One region of the Paenibacillus sp. VT-400 genome, then DNA from elsewhere that is predicted to be linked to it. Evidence: predicted binding sites of a transcription regulator. Region 1 holds the regulator's gene; each other region holds the start of a gene.
The links. The regulator NrdR, encoded in region 1, represses ribonucleotide reductase genes. The targets are predictions, from matches to a motif close to AACACNATATATNGTGTT.

Region 1 (3,285 bases):
GATCAGTGCTACGACGACGCCGATGAAGACGACGACTCCCACTGTGCCTGATTCTGGCGGCAATACGGGAAACACCGGAAATACCGGAAATACCGGCAACATCGGTAATACGGGCAACACCGACAATACGGGCACCGGGACAGACGCTGGAACGTTGAAGTCGACCTACACAGTGAATACACCGAAGGATAAACCCGCGATCACAGACAAAAACGGCAACACCACCCTTCCCGGTGGCGGCGAGATTGCGACCAAAGGCGGGACGAAGATTAAGGTACCCGAAGGCACATCGATAGACTCAAACGGTAAGTTAACCATTCCGGCAGACAAGAGCGCCGAAGTGATACTACCCGGCGACAACAGCACAGTGACCATTTCGGGAGGATCGACGATAGCGAGCGACGGTACGGTTACAGTAGGCGGCAAAGACGCGCATGTGACCCTGCCCAACGGCAACCGTGTGGATATTCACGGCGGATCGAAGATACGGAGCGGCGGAGCGGTTGTGGTAGGACCGAGCGGCGCAAAAGTTAGCTTAGATAACGGCATGTCGCTGAACATCCGTGAGGGTACGGAGCTGGCATTTGATGACGCCACCCCACTGGGCTTCCTCGTGATATCGGGCAATCCTTTCAGGGATGCCAACATGGACGACTGGTTCTACAGCTATATAAATTTCGCCTACACATACGATCTTTTCAACGGCACAACGTCCACGACGTTCTCACCGGGAACCGCAATGACGCGTGCAATGTTCGTGCAGGTACTGTCTAATCTTGAGAACGTAAACCTCTCCAGTTACACGAGTTCCCGCTTTAACGACGTGACGGACGGACAATGGTACACCGCGGCAGCCGAGTGGGCGGCCGAAAAAGGCATAGTTAACGGTAAAAACGCAGACCTGTTTGACCCCAATTCACCGATGACGCGCGAGCAGATGCTGGTGATACTGTACAACTACATGAAGTACAAAGGCTATGAGCTCCCTGAAAGCCACTCTAAGCCCTTCACGGACGAGAGTGAGATCAGCTCATGGGCGTTGGAGGCCGTTCAGGCACTGCGGGACATCGGCATTGTAGTAGGCAAGCCGGACAACTTCTTTGCTCCCAAAGCCACCGCCACCCGCGCCGAAGTAGCCACGATCTTTGTAAGATTCGTCGAATATCTGGCTAACTGAAAGCGTATACAGATAAATGCAGACCCTTCCGGTTGGACAATATCCAGCCGGAAGGGTCTCCTTGTTTTGAAACTGTACTTTTTTTGACAACTCCACAGTCAGGACTTTAAAACCTCTATTTTTGCATCTAGAATATTCGTCAACAGGCTCGTCACTAATTCCAAAAATTATAATTAATTAATGCATGTTCTGATTTATTTCACGCACAAAAAAACGCCATCACAATAATGTGATGGCATTCTTGATTATGGAGCCTAGGGGGATCGAACCCCTGACCTCATCGCTGCCAGCGATGCGCTCTCCCAGCTGAGCTAAGGCCCCAGGATATGAAATAGATAACTTGTCCAGCACTGCTACGTTCCACAGGCGACTCCTATATCATATAAAATCCAGCTTTCGCTGTCAATCACTTTTTCAAGATCCAAAGTGATTGGAGAAGAACAACCGATTTCTCTGGTACACACGGACTGGAACTCCAGACTGCTCTTCTCCCTTTACCAACTTCACTAATCCTCCAGATCGTCTTTGGACAACAGGGATTTCAGTTCTTTCATGAACATATTGATATCTTTGAACTGGCGGTATACCGACGCAAAACGGACATACGCCACTTCATCGACTGGAAACAACTGTTCCATCAACAGCTCACCAATCTGGCGACTCTCAACTTCAGCATCGGCTGTATTACGCAGAGATTTCTCCACTTCAGATACCATCATCTCCAGGGTCTCTACGGAGACTGGACGTTTCTCACAGGCACGAATGAGCCCGCGGAGAATTTTGTCCCGGCTGAACTCTTCACGACTGCCATCTTTCTTAATGACGATCAGTGGAGTCTCCTCAATCATCTCAAACGTTGTAAATCTTCGGGCACACTGCTCACACTCACGGCGACGACGAATGGATTTTGCTTCGTTGGCCGGACGCGAATCAAGCACTTTGGTACCCATATAACCGCAATAAGGACACTTCAAAACAGATCACTTCCCACGTTTTACTTTTTACCACATATTCCCTGTACTGATTTTGTAATGAAAAACGCATTGCCGACACATAATACTTTTACCAACCCGCGAGGAGGTGAACAGCAATGGCACAAAGCAATGGTAACTCCAACAACTTGGTGGTAACTAAAGCTTCCGCAGCACTCGAGCAAATGAAATATGAAGTTGCTCAAGAACTCGGAATCAGCATCCCACAAGACGGATACCAAGGTAACATGACTTCTTACGAGAACGGTTCGATCGGTGGATACATCACGAAGCGTCTGGTAACAATTGCAGAACAGCAATTGGCAGGTCAATACCAATAATATCTGCATCGTAATACGCTACACAGAGGAGCATGGAGCGGCCGGTGAATAACCGGCCTGCTCTGTGCTTCTACTTATATACTAGAACGTATTATAGATCTTTACATACTGATTATAATAGTAAATGACTCTTTGTACATAGTGACGCGTCTCACCAAACGGAATATCTTTCACTGTATCGAACGAGCCATCCCATACACCATCTCTAAGCCAACTGTTTACTTTGCCTGGTCCCGCATTATAGGCAGCGATCATAACTGCTTCATTGCCATCGAATTGATCAGACAGATTCCGCAGATACCATGTGCCTAATTGAATATTTCGTTCTGGCTCGTGCTTTAATTCCTCCAGCGAAGTGTCGGGAATTTTGGCTTGTTCCAGTATCCAATTCGCCGTGTCCGGCATCAGTTGCATGAGCCCAATGGCACCTCGTTTGGATTCCTTGCTTGTCTTAAAATTAGTCTCCACCTTGATAATGGAAGCAATCAGAAACGGATCAACCTCATAACTCTGAGATTGGGCACGGATCTCTTCCTTATAATGTATGGGATAGAACCATGCCATCCAGTTTGTATTCAGAAATAACACCAGTACAAAGGAAACAAACATCAACAGCAATACACGTTTCTTACGCAATATTCTCATAACAAACCCTTACGCTGTAGATATGAGTCAATTTGCTGCTCCGTCGCAGGCCATAAGCCGCTGTTATCGATGACAATGTCTGCCAGCTGTTTTTTGCGCTCAATATCCATCTGTACATCCATTCGAGCCTCAGCCTGTGCTGCAGTCATTC
Region 2 (3,285 bases), on a different contig from region 1:
TGAAGTGTACCGGTCTCCTCCAATTCTTCTCCGTTCACCACTGCTGTAATCAGAACGGAACCTTCACGCGTTGAATCGAGAGCATACTGAATGACGTGTGCAAGCAACTGTCCAATCTTGACTTCATCACCAACGAACACTTGAGATACATTCAGTTCAAGATTTAATCCCAGCTCAATGTTCTTGCCCGTCGCAATCCCGGCATAGAGATACACGGTATTCTCAATGGTGCCTACCAGATCAAACGGATCATCATGTATAACCGTTTTACCTGCTTCATTAATGTTGAAATTCATCATATTATTCAGCAAGGAAAGCAGAATATTGCCGCTTGTCTCAATCATGTTCACATATTCGGACTGCTCCTCAGGCATATCCGGTGTGCGCATCAGATCTGTCAGTCCCAAAATACCGTTCAAAGGATTGCGAATCTCGTGACTCATTAGCTTCAACATCTGTGTTTTGGTCATAGCCTCAGATTCGGCACGTTCTTTCTCTGCCTGGAGCTGTTCTTGCATTTGTTCCGAATCACTCAATTTCTGCTCCTGAACATGCAACGTGCTTTCCAGATCAACAACATAACCCAGGAATACAGCCATTGCCTTCAGTGTCTTCATATCGGTTTCGCTGATCACATAACCAGGATCATCCATCAGACAGATGGTGCCAAATGTTTCGCCCGATCTTCTCATAATAGGCACGCCCACGAAGAAGCGATTGCCAAGTCCGCTCGTAACGCCCATGGATCGTGTCATCGGATGTTCACATGTATCCGGGATCGTAAGAACGCTACCGTTGTCTCTTAATACCAGGCTGCAATATGAATCCGTAAATGGAAGTGCACTGCCTTTAACAACTAACTCTTCCGTACGATTAAAGGCCTCCAAAATGACATTGGTCACCCCGTCATTCGTGGCAACAAAGATGGTATTGACCTTCAATATACCACTTAATACGTCTACGATGTGGGCCGCAGCTTCCTTTATATCTTCATAGAAGCCTCTTGTAATGCCTTCTGCCGTCCCCATGATTCACCCCTCTTATCTTAGCTGCACTTTCAAATCTGTATTTCAGAATGTTTAATCACGTACAGGGGTCATCAAAAATCCGAATAGCTGTCACAATCTATACTTATATGATTAACACCGTAGAAGTATAAGAGAATCATACTCCCTGCCTATTGCCCATTTGTGGACAAAAGCAGGTCTTAAACGGATGGTTTAACGACCGCGAATTCATTGCAACTCGCCTTTTCAGCTTGATTAAAGTCCATCTTGTCCGACTTCGGATATTATACTTGCAGAATAACTAGAAATTATACGCTTCCGCTCAGACTTTGGGAACCTTTATCCGCAGCAATTAAAGGAAAGTCCACTTTGTTCAGTAAGCTGTGTGATCATTATCACACCCAAAAAACCACATATAGTTTATAAATGGATAAGACAAATCTACATATAGTATTTAACGTGAATTGAATGATAACCAAAATCATTTTAGGAGGAACCTTACATGAACATGCTTGAGTATGCCACCCCACCGGCATCCGATCTATTATCCGACCTGGGAAGACGAATTATTGGCGCAGAAGACGCCGATACGCTGAGGGAAAATGCGAATCTGAACGGGGATTCCTTCAGTGGTAAGATGAGCAGGCTCGGTTCGGAGACCGCCAAGTGGCATGCTCTGCGTCATGTGTTGCCGGAAGAGCTTGCCCAAGCTGTGGAGAATGGGGATCTGTATGTACACGATCTGGATCAGTATGCACTTGGAACGACCAACTGTATCTTTATCCCGTTTGACCGTCTCCTTGCTGCGGGTTTCAACACAGGTAACGGATCGGTTCGCACACCTCAGACGATCATGTCTGCCATGGCTCTGGTTGCGATCATCTTCCAATCCCAGCAGAACAGTCAATATGGCGGTGTATCGGCCAATAAAATTGACTGGGATCTGGCCCCTTATGTACAGCGGTCATTCCGCAAACACTACCGCAAAGGGCAACGGCTCTTTGGTGAAAATGTTCTGATCGGGGATGAACAGCTTCATCTGGATAGCATCGAAGCGAAGAATCAATGTCCGCGGGCATATGCCTTCGCCTATGAAGAGACTGAATTGGAGACAGGACAAGCTGCTGAATCACTGATTCATAACCTGAATACGATGAGCAGCCGGGCGGGTGGTCAGATTCCATTTACTTCACTGAACTATGGATTATGTACTTCTGCGGAAGGACGGTTGGTATCACGCTCGTTGCTGGAAGCAACCATTCGTGGCCTGGGCAACGGGGAGACTCCCGTGTTCCCTCAACATATTTTCCAATGTAAACAGGGGATCAATCAGGCTCAAGGAGAGCCGAACTATGATCTGTTCCGGCTCGCAGTCACCTGTTCATCCCGGCGGATGTATCCTAACTTTGTCAATGTGGATGCCTCTTTCAATCTGCCTTTCTATCATCCGGAAGATCCGGATACGATCATTGCAACTATGGGATGCCGCACACGTACACTGGCTGACCGGTTTGGTCGCAATCGTCAAAGTGGTAAAGGTAATCTGTCCTTCAACACCATTAACCTCGTGAAGCTCGGCATCCGGTTTGGCATCTGCCAAGGTGCAAGAGCTGTCGCTGACCGAGCCGGATTCTATACTGCTTTGGAGTCAGTTATGCATAATGCCGCTTCCGGCCTGCTGCACCGCTACCGAATTCAGACATTGCAGCCTGCCAAGGCATCGGACTTCATGATGCGGGAGGGTGTATGGGAAGGTGGAGAACAGCTTGGCCCGAACGAGCCGGTTGCCGAGCTTTTAAAGCATGGAACATTATCTCTTGGTTTTATCGGTCTCGCGGAATGTATGACAGCTCTCTATGGGCGCCATCATGGGCAGGACCCTCATGTACATCGCGAAGCGCTCAACATTATTCGGACCATGAGAGAGTTCTGTGACCGGATGAGCGAGCAGCATAACTTGAATATCACCCTGTTTGCCACACCTGCTGAAGGGTTGTCCGGCAAATTCACGAAGATCGACAGAGAGCGTTATGGCATTATTCCCGGAGTGAATGATCGGGAGTATTATACGAATTCATTCCATATCCCGGTCTACCACACGCTTCCAGCATATCGGAAGATTGAACTGGAGGCACCGTTCCATACGTTATGTAACGCGGGTGCAATCTCCTATGTGGAGCTTGACGGAAACGTTCGGGCCAACACCGCAGCTTTCCTGCGGATCGTACAGTATGCACTGGCGCAGGATATCGGTTATTTCTCCATTAATCATCCAATT
Region 3 (3,285 bases), 150 kb from region 1:
ACAGATCCATCGCCGTCACATAATAATCTGGTAAAGCTTCACCCGGATGTTCATCCAGCCAATCTTGTGCAATCGGTACGAACTGTTCATCATAACCTAGACGGCTTTGACGGAAATACTTGAAGGCGAAATACGGCTCAATACCTGTTGATGTGCCCACCATCGTACCTGTACTTCCCGTTGGCGCTTGTGTGATCAGTGTGACATTTCGAATGCCCTGTTTACGAATGGCCTCTCCCACTTCAGGGTACGTCGCAACCATGTTTTTCATGAATCCACTCTGTAAATACGGTTCAGCTTCGAAAGCTGGAAAAGCTCCCTTCTCTGCTGCAATCTCTGCCGATGCCAGATAGGCCTCCTTCGCCATGAATCCATACAGTTTATCCAGAAAAACAAGAGATTCAGGACTGCCGTATCGAATACGCAGCTTAATCATCAGCTCTGCCAGTCCCATTGTGCCAAGCCCAACCCGGCGTTCACGCTGCTGATTCAGTCTATTTTCCTCAAAATGATATGGTGTTGCATCGATGACATTATCCAAAAATCTAGCCGAGATACGAGTGGTTTCCGCCAGTTCATCCCATGCCACATCATGATTTGTTTCATCGTAGAATTTGGACAGATTGATCGCAGACAGATTACATACACCCCAGGCAGGCAGACCCTGTTCCGCGCACGGATTAGTACAGATAATCGGATTGAAGTACCAGCTGTTGGACATCTGGTTATAGTACTCCATGAATACCACACCAGGCTCTGCCGATTTCCAGGCTGATTCAATAATGGTATGCCAGATTTCGCGCGCCTTCAGTGTACGATAGTGCACCACCGAATGACCTGCGGCTTTCCATTGCTGCATATCCCCGTTCCACTCGATGTCGTAGTCCGGATCGTTCGTATCGGGGAAAACCAAGTCCCAATCTCCGTCCTGCTTGACAGCCTCCATAAATGCGTTGCTCACACATACAGACAGATTGGCATTGGTCACCTGCCCCATCGTTTGTTTCACGGTAATAAAATCAAGCACATCCGGATGCCAGTCATTCATCATCAGCATGAGCGCACCCCGGCGGCTTCCGCCCTGTTCAATCAGTCCAGTCGTATAACTGAACAATCCGCCCCACGATACGGAACCGCTGGATGATCCGTTGACACCTTTCACCACCGCTCGGCGAGGACGCAAAGAGGACAAATTAATGCCAACACCTCCCCCACGTGCCATAATCTCCGTCATCTCGGTCAAAGTCTTCATGATTCCACCCCGACTGTCTTGCGGAGACGGAATGACATAACAATTGAAGAGTGTCAACTCGTCGCTTGCCCCCGCACCCGCAGCAATGCGGCCTCCGGGTACTAACTTCCAATCTTCCAACACAGAGCGGAACTTGGACTCCCACGTTGCCCGCTGATCGGCTGTGGATTCGACAGAAGCCATCGCTTTGGCAAGACGGTCCCACATTTCTTCCGGTGTTTTTTCTATGTTGAGTGTCAATTTCTCCACACTTGTCTCAATCATCTCTCCGCTTCGAGTCCTTACCTGTACAAGCTGACCCTGACGTTCTATGATTTCGCCCACTTCCTTGGTTGGGAACTTCGGATCATCCTTCGTTAATACCAATACCACATCTCCGACCTTGGCATGATTCGAATCAGCGTCCTTCCAAGCGTATCGGTCCAGAAATATTTTTTCGCTAAGTCCTTCTAATTGGTACGATCGTTGGTTCGATTTCATCGCTACATTCAACCTCCCCGGTATAAAGCTCCATGTTCACTATATGAGTAAATTATGATGAGACACCACATATAGTGATATAAATTCAGTATAATACACCATATATTGATTTTCCATATGACTTTTATCATAATCCATCTTCATATACTCGGACAAGCTTCTTGTAAATAAACTGTAGTTCACATTGGTTCAACTAAACTTTTTACACAAGAACGGAGAGGACAGAAATAACCTGAAGAAGCGAAGCGTTGGCCTAAAAGCTTTCTGAAAGAAAGCTGCATCGAAAGCATACGCTATCCCCGGGTTTTCCCCCTTTGGACAAGGGAATCAAAAAAAATCTGGGGATAACAGCGATTGGAAGGTTATTCTGTCATCGGAGTGACAAGTGTAAATATTCCTTATTTGAACCCACATAGTTATGAACTGACTCTCATTCGTCCATACTATTACCTACGAATAAAACGTCATCACGTATGGCAGGGGAGGAAACACCATGAACCGGAAAAACCCGCACCACATGAATCAACCTGTAGCTGAGCTGCCCGTTCCTTTGGAATTTGATCGGACCTGGATTAATCAATTGGAATCACGACTGGATAAAGGAGGTCCTTGGGGGGATTATCGACTCTTCCAACTGGGCATTCAAGCCGAAGAGACCAACCTGATTCCCAATTTTGACGAGATCCAATGTCTCAAGCATCTACAAGGCCTCACTCCACTCCCTCACCAGATGGACACTGCTCGCAGAGTATTATTTGAAATGTCAGGCCGGGCCATTCTCGCCGATGAGGTGGGTCTTGGCAAAACCATTGAAGCCGGTCTCATTCTGAAAGAATATATGGTTCGAGGTCTCGTATCCAAGGTACTCATTCTCGTGCCTGCCTCTCTTGTACTGCAATGGGTACGGGAGTTGAATTCAAAATTTGGCATCCCTGCTATTGCCCAGAAAAAGGCCTATTCCTGGCAGAATGAAGTGGTTGTTGCTTCCATGGATACAGCCAAACGTAACCCGCATAAAGATATGCTGCTGAATACCGACTACGACATGATTATTATTGACGAGGCTCATAAACTCAAAAACAAGAAAACAACCAACTATCAATTCATGCTGAAATTGCGCAAAAAGTATTGTCTGCTGCTTACAGCTACACCTGTGCAGAACGATATGAGTGAATTGTTCAATCTGATCAACCTGCTGAAGCCCGGTCAACTGGGTCGTCAGGGTGACTTTGCAGCCAACTTTGTTGTTGACAAACGGGTTCCGAAAAATCAGGAACAGCTTAAGAACGAGTTATCCAAAGTCATGATTCGTAACCGCCGCGGCGAAGGCCCTGTTCAATTTACCAAACGGAATGTCTCCAACGTGAATCTGCAACTATCGTCCGAAGAACAAGCGCTTTATGATGGCGTGACTTCCTTTGTTAAAGACCAGTACCAGGAAGCTGGCGGCAACCTGAGCAGCATGCTCTCCCTTGTTACATTGCAGCGTGAAGTGTGCAGCAGTCGGGATGCTGTATTCGTGACGCTGGTTAATCTGTCGAAGAAACTTCCGC

Region 2: EL84_RS03845 (anaerobic ribonucleoside triphosphate reductase) is a predicted target of NrdR. The motif match lies at 1,445-1,462, and genes of this name have one in related genera.
Region 3: EL84_RS16650 (adenosylcobalamin-dependent ribonucleoside-diphosphate reductase) is a predicted target of NrdR. The motif match lies at 1,794-1,811, and genes of this name have one in related genera.

What each region holds. Positions count from the first base shown of each region.
Region 1 is NZ_LELF01000067.1:1,147,986-1,151,270, reverse strand. Features, by position in the region: gene EL84_RS15965 (S-layer homology domain-containing protein) at 1-1,177, shown strand, start outside; tRNA gene EL84_RS15960 (tRNA-Ala) at 1,426-1,498, opposite strand; gene nrdR (transcriptional regulator NrdR) at 1,684-2,151, opposite strand; gene EL84_RS15950 (alpha/beta-type small acid-soluble spore protein) at 2,268-2,489, shown strand; gene EL84_RS15945 (lytic transglycosylase domain-containing protein) at 2,571-3,134, opposite strand; gene coaE (dephospho-CoA kinase) at 3,131-3,285, opposite strand, start outside.
Region 2 is NZ_LELF01000047.1:324,561-327,845, forward strand. Features, by position in the region: gene EL84_RS30685 (histidine kinase dimerization/phospho-acceptor domain-containing protein) at 1-1,028, opposite strand, end outside; gene EL84_RS03845 (anaerobic ribonucleoside triphosphate reductase) at 1,510-3,285, shown strand, end outside.
Region 3 is NZ_LELF01000067.1:1,302,570-1,305,854, reverse strand. Features, by position in the region: gene EL84_RS16650 (adenosylcobalamin-dependent ribonucleoside-diphosphate reductase) at 1-1,732, opposite strand, end outside; gene EL84_RS16645 (DEAD/DEAH box helicase) at 2,226-3,285, shown strand, end outside.